DNA from 3 places in the Nitratireductor sp. PBL-C9 genome. Region 2 is predicted to be linked to each of the others. Evidence: predicted binding sites of a transcription regulator. Region 2 holds the regulator's gene; each other region holds the start of a gene.
The links. Region 2 encodes LexA, which represses DNA repair genes until DNA is damaged. Its sites were predicted from a motif close to TGTTCNNNNTGTGTTCNG; they were not measured.
Positions count from the first base shown of each region.

Region 1 (3,277 bases), on a different contig from region 2:
CGTGATGAGGCCGGTTTCCAGAAGCTTCTTGCAATGATGCGAAAGGGTGGAGGCGGGCATGGAAAGCCGCTCCTGCAACCCGCCGACGGGCATGCCCTCGCCACCCGCACGCACAAGCATGCGGTAGATGCGCAACCGCACCGGATTGCCGAGCGCTTCAAGCTGGGAGGATGCGGTTTCAAGTTCCATGGTACGGACGCCTAAATCCCAGCGCCCGCACTGTCAATCTTATTTCGAAAATATTCGAACTATTCATCCACGACGCGCAGGCGCAGCTGGCCGGAGCCGGGACCGCCCTCGCCGGTCGGTGGTTTTGGCGCAAGGCGATTGTCGTCCTTTGCCGGTTTCTCCGCCTCGCCCGCGCCCAGTTCCAGCGCCTCGATCTTCTCGCCGCGCTTGGTGACCTTTTCGGTCGAGGTCAGGATCTGATCGATGTCGCGATTGGCCTGCATGAAATGGGTTTGCAGCTTGCGCACCCTTTCATCAAGCCGGCCCACATCCTGCATCAGCCGCACCACCTCGGCCTGAATCAGATGCGCCTGCTCACGCATGCGCGCATCCTTGAGCACTGCCTGAATCACCTGGATCGACAGCATGAGCAGCGACGGAGAAACGATCACCACGCGGGCGCGGTGGGCGCGCTGAACGAGGTTTTCGAAATTCTCGTGGATCTCGGCGAAGATCGATTCCGAGGGCACGAACATGAACGCCGTGTCCTGCGTTTCGCCGGTAAGGAGGTATTTTTCCGAAATCGCCCTGATATGCACATCGATATCGCGCCGGAACGCCGCCTCCGCCCCCTTGCGCGCTTCGGGACTGCCGCCCTCGCCTTCCGAGGCGGCGCGAATGGCGTTCCACGCCTCAAGCGGAAACTTGGCGTCGATCACCAGCGACGGCGCGTCATTGGGCATCTTCACCACGCAGTCGGGCCGGCTGCCATTGGAGAGCGTGGCCTGAAACTCATAGGCGCCATGCGGAAGACCATCGGCAATGATCGCCTCCATGCGCGACTGGCCAAAGGCCCCGCGCGTCTGCTTGTTGGAGAGGATCTGCTGGAGCTGCACCACCTGGCCGGCAAGCGACTGGATGTTGTTCTGTGCGGTATCGATGACCGCCAGCCGCTCCTGCAGCTTCGCCAGATTCTCATGTGTCGACTTGGTTTGCTGGTTAATGGACTGGCCAAGGCGCGTGCTCATGCCATCAAGCCGCTCCGACAGGGCGCGGGTGAGTTCGGCCTGCCGGTTGCCGAACACTTCGGCAATCGACCCCATGCGCCCCTGCAACTCGGCCTGCGCCCGTGTGAGCTCGACCATGCGCGCCTCGGCCTCGCGGGCATGTTGCGCCGCTTCCGCGGCTGCGACCGCGCGCGCCCGTGCAGCGCGCCAGAGCCCGGCGATCAGCAGGAGCATGAGACCAAAGAGCAGAGCGCCGCCAGCCAGCAACAGCTGCCCCAGCGTGAAGGTGCTCGCGCCGAGCTGCGCCACCGGTGCTGCGAAAATGTCGGACATCTGCTTCATCCCGCCATGTTGGAAGCATGGGACCGAAAGGTGAAAACCGGGTTCGGCTATTCCGATGCTCGCTCAATAATTTAGATCGCTCATCGCGCGTCCGAACGGGACACAGGGCGATCTGGTGGATTCGGGATAGCACTATAAGATCAAAACGTGAACAGGCATTGTGTATTGACGTTCCGCCGGTCAGGGCTTACCTGACAGCCATGACCATCAAACCGCTTGTTCTTCTTCCGGACCCGATCCTGCGCGAAACCTCCAAATCGGTGGAGCGCTTTGACGATCAGTTGCGCACATTCGCCGACGACATGCTGGCGACCATGTATGACGCGCCGGGCATCGGCCTTGCCGCCATTCAGGTTGGCGAGCCGCTTCGCATGCTGGTGATCGACGTTGCCGAGAAGGACGAAGAGCCGGCTCCGCTCGTGGTCATCAACCCCGAAATCGTGGCCAGCACCGATGCGCGCAACGTGCATGAGGAAGGCTGCCTTTCCATTCCCGATTACTATGCCGAGGTGGAACGCCCGGCCGGTGTGACGGTGAACTACTTCGATGTCGACGGCAAAGAGCAGACGGTGGAGGCCGACGGCCTGCTCGCCACCTGCCTGCAGCACGAGATCGACCACCTGAACGGCGTTCTGTTCATCGACTATCTGTCGAAGCTGAAGCGCGACATGGTGGTGCGCAAGTTCAGGAAACTCGCCAAGGACCGCCCGCCCGCGCGCATGGTCGGCTGACGCCGCCCCTCTGCTGCCGCGACCGATACGGGCATTTCCGCCTGCGGGGCTTGACCTTCAACCGGTAAATCCGCTTCAAGCACCCGCATGGGCGCTGATGCGCTCATTTCGTTTACTGGACGCATCGGACACGCGGCATGGCACTTCGTCTCATCTTCATGGGCACACCGGATTTCTCGGTCGCCACCCTTCAGGCGCTGGCCGGGGCCGGTCACGAAATCGTGGCCGTCTACTCCCAGCCGCCGCGCCCCGCCGGACGGCGCGGGCTTGAGCTGACCAAATCGCCCGTGCACCGCGCCGCCGAGGAACTGGGCATCGAGGTGCGCACGCCCAAATCGCTGAAAAGCGAGGAAGAACAGGCAGAGTTCAGCGCGCTCAATGCGGATGCGGCGATTGTCGTTGCCTATGGCCTGCTGCTGCCCAAAGCCATTCTGGAAGGCACGCGCCTTGGCTGCTTCAACGGCCATGCCTCGCTTCTGCCGCGCTGGCGCGGCGCGGCTCCGATCCAGCGCGCGATCATGGCCGGCGATGCAGAAACCGGCATGATGGTGATGAAGATGGACGAGGGGCTGGACACCGGCCCCGTCGCCATGACGGAGCGCCTTGCCATCACCCCCGACATGACCGGCGGCGAACTGCATGACGCCATGCGCGAAACAGGCGCGGCGCTGATGGTGAAGGCGATGGATGCGCTTGAGAAAGGCGCGCTTGAACTCACGCCGCAGCCCGAAGACGGCGCGACCTACGCCAGAAAGATCCTCAAGGACGAGACACGGGTGGACTGGTCCCGTCCCGCGAAGGAAGTGCACGATCACATTCGCGGGCTCTCGCCCTTCCCCGGCGCATGGTGCGAAATGCAGTTCGGCAGCAAGCCGGAACGCGTGAAACTTCTGCGCACGGTTCTTTCCAGCGGCGAAGGCGCGCCCGGTGAGGCGCTGGACGACAAGCTGACGATTGCCTGCAGCGATGGCGCGGTGCGGCTGAGCGAAGTGCAGCGCGCCGGTGGCAAGCCGATGAAGGCCGTGGACT
Region 1 covers NZ_JBPAXW010000002.1:649,381-652,657, reverse strand. The annotation lists gene ACRTG1_RS06965 (ArsR/SmtB family transcription factor) at 1-189, opposite strand, end outside; gene ACRTG1_RS06960 (DNA recombination protein RmuC) at 249-1,517, opposite strand; gene def (peptide deformylase) at 1,718-2,248, shown strand; gene fmt (methionyl-tRNA formyltransferase) at 2,386-3,277, shown strand, end outside.
Region 1: the regulator LexA is predicted to act here: its motif matches at 1,654-1,671, upstream of def (peptide deformylase).

Region 2 (3,277 bases):
TCTCACGGGCAAGCCCCTCGGCAGCTGCTTCAATGCGGACCTGACCGTCACGTTTTTCCGCAAAAAGCCGGGGCATCTGCTCATGCCCGGTCGACGCCTGTGTGGCGAGCTGGTCGTGGCCGATATCGGCATTGCCGAGACGGCGCTTGCATCAATGGATATCGCCCTCTGGGAGAATGGTCCGGCGCTCTGGCGCGACGCCGTGCCGGCGGTGGAGATCGATGCGCACAAATATGTGCGTGGTCATGTGGCGGTTGTTTCGGGCGGTGGCGCATCCACTGGTGCTGCGCGGCTTGCCGCGCGTGGCGCGGCGCGCGCCGGGGCAGGGGCCGTGACGGTGCTTTCGCCTGCAAACGCCCTGTCGGTGAACGCGATGCACCTGACCTCAATCATGCTGCGCAAGGCGGAGGCAGTGGATGAACTCATCGCCTTCCTCGATGAGCGAAAACCGACAGCCGCTGTTCTCGGCCCGGCAGCCGGCACAGGCGAGCGCACGCGCAGCTTCGCGCTGGGTTTTCTGGAGCGCGATGAAGGGCTGAAAGGGCTGGTGCTGGATGCCGACGCCATCACCGCCTTTGCCGATGCGCCCGATACGCTCTTCGAGGCCGTGAGAAGCTCCGCCTTAGCGACCGTGCTGACGCCGCATGACGGTGAATTCGCGCGCCTCTTCGGCGATCTCGCGGCTGACGCTTCCATGTCCAAGGTGGAGCGTGCGCGCGCAGCGGCAGAGCGCTCAGGAGCGGTGATCATCCTGAAGGGGGCGGACACGGTCGTCGCCTGCCCGGACGGGCGCGCCGCGATCAACACCAACGGATCGCGTTTCCTGGCGACGGCGGGCTCTGGCGATGTTCTGTGCGGGATTGTGGCCAGCCTTCTGGCGCAGGGCATGCCGGTCTTCGAAGCGGCATCGGCCGGCGTGTGGCTGCATGCAGAGGCTGGCGGGATGTTTGGCCGGGGCCTGATTGCGGAAGACCTCCCCGAGATGCTTCCGCATGTCTTCCAGGCGCTCTTCCCGGACGATGTTGGCTGAACCGACGCGGAGCTTGAAAAGAGCGCGCATTCTGGATGCCGGATGGCATCGGAGCCGGGGCATGCCTGAAGCCGCCCCGGATAGTCTTAAACTCAGTAGCGGCGCATCAGGCCGACGAGGCGACCCTGCACCTTGACGCGGTCGGGGCCGAAGATACGGGTTTCGTAAGCCGGATTGGCGGCTTCAAGGGCAATCGATGCGCCCTTGCGGCGGAAGCGCTTCAGCGTTGCCTCTTCCTGATCCACCAGCGCCACGACGATCTCGCCGGGATTGGCGGTCTGCGTCTCGCGGATGATCACCGTGTCGCCATCGAAAATGCCCGCATCGATCATCGAGTCGCCCTTGACCTCAAGCGCGTAGTGATCGCCACCGGTAAGCATGTCCGGCGGAACCGCGATGGAATGGGTCTGGTGCTGAATGGCGTCGATGGGGACACCGGCAGCGATGCGGCCCATCACAGGCACGGAAACGACGCCGGAAAGCGCGTCATCATTGCTGGCGGCAGGCTTGGAGGCCGCTGGCGCGGGCGTCTTGCCGAGGCTGCCCTCGATGACGCTTGGCGAAAAGCCGCGCGCGGCGGAATTGAGGCCCGGCGCGATGGAATCGGGAAGCCGCAGAACCTCCAGCGCACGCGCCCTGTTCGGGAGCCGGCGAATGAAGCCGCGCTCCTCCAGAGCCGTGATCAGCCGGTGAATGCCGGACTTGGAGGCGAGGTCGAGCGCCTCCTTCATTTCATCGAAGGAGGGCGGGATTCCGGTCTCCTTCAGTCGTTCATGGATGAACAGAAGAAGTTCGTGCTGCTTGCGGGTCAGCATGGGCGCCACCGAGAATCAGTTAAAAACAAAACCAGAACATACTCTATATGTTCCAGTTGTGTTCCGCAACCGTCCGGTTGCAGCGCCTATGGCGCAGCGAAAAGCGCCTTGGCTCCGTCTGCCACGAACTGGACCGCGAGGGCTGCCAGAATGACGCCCAGGAGGCGCGTCAGGATGGAGCGTCCCGTTTCGCCCAGAAAGCGGTCCACGCGCTCCGCCAGCGTGAAAACGGCATAGGTGAGGAGGATCGTTCCAAGCAGGATGCCGAGCAGCGCGATGGTGCCAAGAATCGAATTGAACTCGCCCGAAAGAAGCACGGTGGCCGAGATGGCGCCGGGACCCGCGATCAGCGGAATGGCCAGCGGGAAGGCGGCGATGTTGCGGATCATGTCGCGCGTGATCGCGCGCTCGGCACTCTTTTCGTGGCGCTCCTGGCGGCGCTCGAAGATCATCTCGAAGGCGATGAAGAACAGAAGCAGGCCGCCTGCCACACGGAAGGCGGGAAGCGTGATGCCGAACACGGCCAGAATGGCGCTGCCAGCGACGCCGAACAGGGCCAGAACGGCGAATCCGATGATGGCTGCGCGCACGGCCACCTGATTGCGCTCCGAGCGGTTCATGCCCGCTGTCAGCGCCAGAAAGAGCGGCGCAAGCCCTGGCGGATCGACGGTTACCAGCAATGTGACGAAGGCGTTGAAAACGGTATCGTAACCAGGCATCGGGTTCTCCTTGCGGCCTCTCTAGCCCAGCTTGGATGCGAGGGAAAAGCCCTCATTCTTCACGCAGGCTCGCTTCCTGCGGCAATTTGTCAAGGCGCTCATCCCCAGGAGGTTCGTATGCGCCTGAAATTGCGTTGGATTTCCGTCATCAAAAACGGATGCTCAATTGGAGAATCGCTGACGGCTCATATATAAAGAGTATGTGATTCCTCATTAAGAATGTGACACGTTTTGACTGACCAGACGACGCCGAACGGATCGGGCGAGCCCGACGAAATCGAGCCGATTTCCATTGTCGAGGAGATGCAGCGCTCTTATCTCGATTATGCGATGAGCGTGATCGTGAGCCGCGCCCTGCCGGATGCACGCGATGGTCTGAAGCCGGTGCATCGGCGCATTCTCTATGCATCCCATGAGAGCGGTTACCACTGGAACCGCAAATATGTGAAATCGGCCCGCCCCGTTGCCGACGTGATGGGTAAATACCACCCGCACGGCGATGCCGCCATCTACGACGCCTTGGTGCGTATGGCGCAGAACTGGTCCATGCGCCTGCCGCTGGTCGACGGGCAGGGCAATTTCGGCTCCATCGACGGCGATCCGCCGGCGGCAATGCGTTACACCGAGTCGCGTCTCACCAAGGGCGCGCATGAGCTTCTGGAAGACATCGACAAGGACACGGTCGATTTTCAGGACACCTATGACGGCTCCTC
Region 2 covers NZ_JBPAXW010000012.1:6,260-9,536, forward strand. The annotation lists gene ACRTG1_RS22030 (NAD(P)H-hydrate dehydratase) at 1-1,030, shown strand, start outside; gene lexA (transcriptional repressor LexA) at 1,123-1,845, opposite strand; gene ACRTG1_RS22040 (MarC family protein) at 1,932-2,564, opposite strand; gene gyrA (DNA gyrase subunit A) at 2,796-3,277, shown strand, end outside.

Region 3 (3,277 bases), on a different contig from region 2:
AGAGCGGGTCGCCGAGGGGGGATTTGGCTCAGGCGATAACCGCCGATCAAACTGACATCCGGGAAAATAATGGTCCGAAGATTCGTGTTCTGGGGGCTCGTTGTGTCGTTCCTGCTCCAGGCAGGCTGTATCTGGGAGAACGAAGAAAAGAAGGCTGGCGCGAAGAGAGCACCGATCAGGCTGCCGGTCGCCATGGCGCTCAGGGCGGCGCAGAAGCCCGCCGCCGTGGAGGACGCCCTTGTGGCAATCAATCGCCTTGCGGAGCGCACCTGTCTGGCCACCGCCATCTATTACGAGGCGCGGGGAGAAACGGTGAGCGGGCAGAAGGCCGTCGCGATGGTGATCTTCAACAGAAGCAGGTCGCCTGCATATCCGCCCAGCATTTGTGGCGTGGTCTTTCAAAATGCGCGCTGGCGCAATCGCTGCCAGTTTTCATTCGCCTGCACAGGCATTTCACTGGTGCCGAAAGATGCCGAAGCCTGGCAGCTCGCATTCAGGATCGCCAAGGCCCGATACTCCTGCGCACCTGAATGCAACAATTACACGCTGGTCGACAAAACCAACTATCTGGCCGTCGACGCCACGCATTACTATGCCAATTATGTCAGCCCCAGATGGGCTAAACAGATGCACAGGCATGGCCAGATCGGGCGACACATCTTCCTGTCGCCCCGGTCCGCCGACGGAGTCTGAAAGTGCCGCCGCACCCTGCGGCAGCGGCTTCTGCTAGACTGTCTCCCAGCCATCATGGGTGGCGGCGCGATAGATGGCGTCTATGAGTTTCTGGTTCTTCACCGAATCCTCGAGCGTGAAGATCGCCGCCTCTTCGCCCCGCGCCGCCCGCGCGATGGCTTCCGCCTGCAGGCGGTACTGCCGGGCGCGGGGAAAACGGTGGACGCTGGCGCTGTTGTGATCGGCGCTGAACACGGTAACGCGGGTATCGCCATAGTCCGGGGTGTTGAAGGGGGCGTTGACCTCAATGAACCCCTTGTCGCCATGGAACACCATCGACTGTCTGAGCGCCATCTGCGTCGAGACGTAGAAGGTCAGTTCGAAGTTGCCGAAATCGGCCTTGGCGCTGGCGTAGATGTCGGTGCCGAAATTCGGGTCGCGCTCCACCATCGCCTGCACGCGCTGCGGCTCGCTGCCGGTTGCAAAGCGGGTGGTGACCGTGGGGTAGACGCCAATGTCGGGCAGGCCGCCACCGCCAAGCTCCGGCTTGTTGCGCATGTTGTCGGGGTCGACATTGTGATAGCAGAACACGCCCTGTACATGCCGCAGCCGGCCGATGGCGCCTTCGGCGATCAGGTCACGCACCTTGTGCCATTGCGGGTGGTAAGTGACCATGAAAGCTTCCGAGACGACGACATTGTTCCGGTCGCGCGCCTCGATGACGCGGGCAATGTCCTTTGCATCGAGCGCCAGCGGCTTTTCGACCAGCACGTGCTTGCCGGCGTCGGCCGCCCTGATGGCCCAGTCCACATGATCGGAGGTCGGCAGCGGGATGTAGACGCCGTCCACATCCGGCGAGGCGAGAAGCGCGTCGTAGGACGAGAAGGTGTGCGGAATGCCGAAGCGCGCAGCCAGCGCCTGCGCTTTGGCCTCATCGCGGCTGGCAATCGCCGTCACCACGCCGTTTTCGGCATCCTGGATCTGCGGAATAACCTGCTCGCGACCGATCTTGGCCGTCGAAAGAACGCCCCAACGGAACATGGATTCTCCTCCTGAATTTGGCGCAGGCAATCACATAGTTCGGGGAAAGAAAACCGATAAGGTTTTCCGACTCTTTTTGTTCTGCTAATGTTCCGCAAACAGTCTTGGAGACACCCATGCCTGCAGATGAGCCGGTTCACCTGGTGGAAGATGGAGAAACCGGAGATCGCTTTCTGATCTACGACGGTGAAAAGGGGCTGCGGCTCGATATCCGTTATGAAGCTGAAACGCTCTGGATGACGCAGGAGCAGATCGCCCGGCTTTTCGGACGTGACGTCTCCGTCATATCCCGGCATGTAACGAATGTGATTGCCGAAGGAGAGTTGGACGAAGAGAGTTCTTTGCAAAAAATGCAAACAACTCGAGGACGTCCAGCCGTACTCTACAGCCTCGATATGATCATCTCTGTTGGCTACCGGGTCTCGTCCGCGCAGGCCACCCTGTTCCGCCGCTGGGCCACCGGGATTCTGGTTCAGTTCGCGCGCAAGGGCTTCGTTGTGGATGCCGTGCGCCTGAAGCAGGAAAGCAACCGGGATCGCATTGCGGAACTGCGGGAGATCATCCGGGACATTCGTTCCGATGAAGCGAATGTTTATCGGGAACTGCAGCGAATCTGCGCCCTGTGCCAGGACTATGATGGGCGTTCAGCAAGCGCGCAGAGCTTCTTTCAGCAGACGCAGGCAAAGCTGATTTATGCCGTCGTTTCGCAGACGCCATCAGAACTGGTGCAGGCGCGCGCCAACCACCAGTTCGAGAATATGGGCTTGCAAAGCTGGCCCGGCGACGCAATCCGAAAACGGGATGTGACTGTTTCCAAGAACTATCTGGCCGAAGCGGAGCTCCGCGAACTCAATCGCCTGACCACGATCCTCCTCGACATATTCGAAGATCAGGCGGATCTTGGCCGTCTGGTGGTGATGGACGATGCGACCCGTCTTCTGGAGGCGCAGCTGGTCGGACTTGGACGAACCGTTCTGCGTTCAGGTGGCAGCGTTAGCGCGGAGGCTGCAAAAGAACATGCGCGCAGCGAATACACACGGTATTCCGAACAGCTCAAAATTGAACGCCATAAGAAAGCGGACGAGCACATTTCTGCACTCGTCCGCGAAGCCAAGCGGCTCCCCAAAGGGCGCCGCTGATATGTGATCTAACCGCGCAGCGTGCCGCCGGTCTGCTTGCCGACATTGGCCACGATGCGGCCGGCGATGGCTTCGAGTTCCTCGTCCGTCAGCGTCTTTTCGCGCGGCTGGATCGAGACTTCGATGGCGACCGACTTCTTGTCTTCGCCGAGCGATGCGCCCTCGAAGATGTCGAACACGCGCACGGCGGTCACGAGCTTCTTGTCGGCTGCCGCGGCTGCCCGCTCGATGGTTGCCGCCTCGACCGATTTGTCGACCACAAAGGCGAAATCGCGGCGCACGAGCTGGAAGGGTGAAAGCTCCAGGCGCGGCTTGGTGCGCGTTGCCTTCGCCTTGGGCTCGGGGATCGTGTCGATGAACACCTCGAAACCGCAGATCGGTCCTTCGGCGTCCAGCGCCTCCAGCGTGCGCGGGTGAATCTCACC
Region 3 covers NZ_JBPAXW010000006.1:136,983-140,259, reverse strand. The annotation lists gene ACRTG1_RS14165 (cell wall hydrolase) at 70-693, shown strand; gene ACRTG1_RS14160 (Gfo/Idh/MocA family protein) at 727-1,713, opposite strand; gene rhuM (RhuM family protein) at 1,830-2,852, shown strand; gene pheT (phenylalanine--tRNA ligase subunit beta) at 2,861-3,277, opposite strand, start outside.
Region 3: the regulator LexA is predicted to act here: its motif matches at 1,791-1,808, upstream of rhuM (RhuM family protein).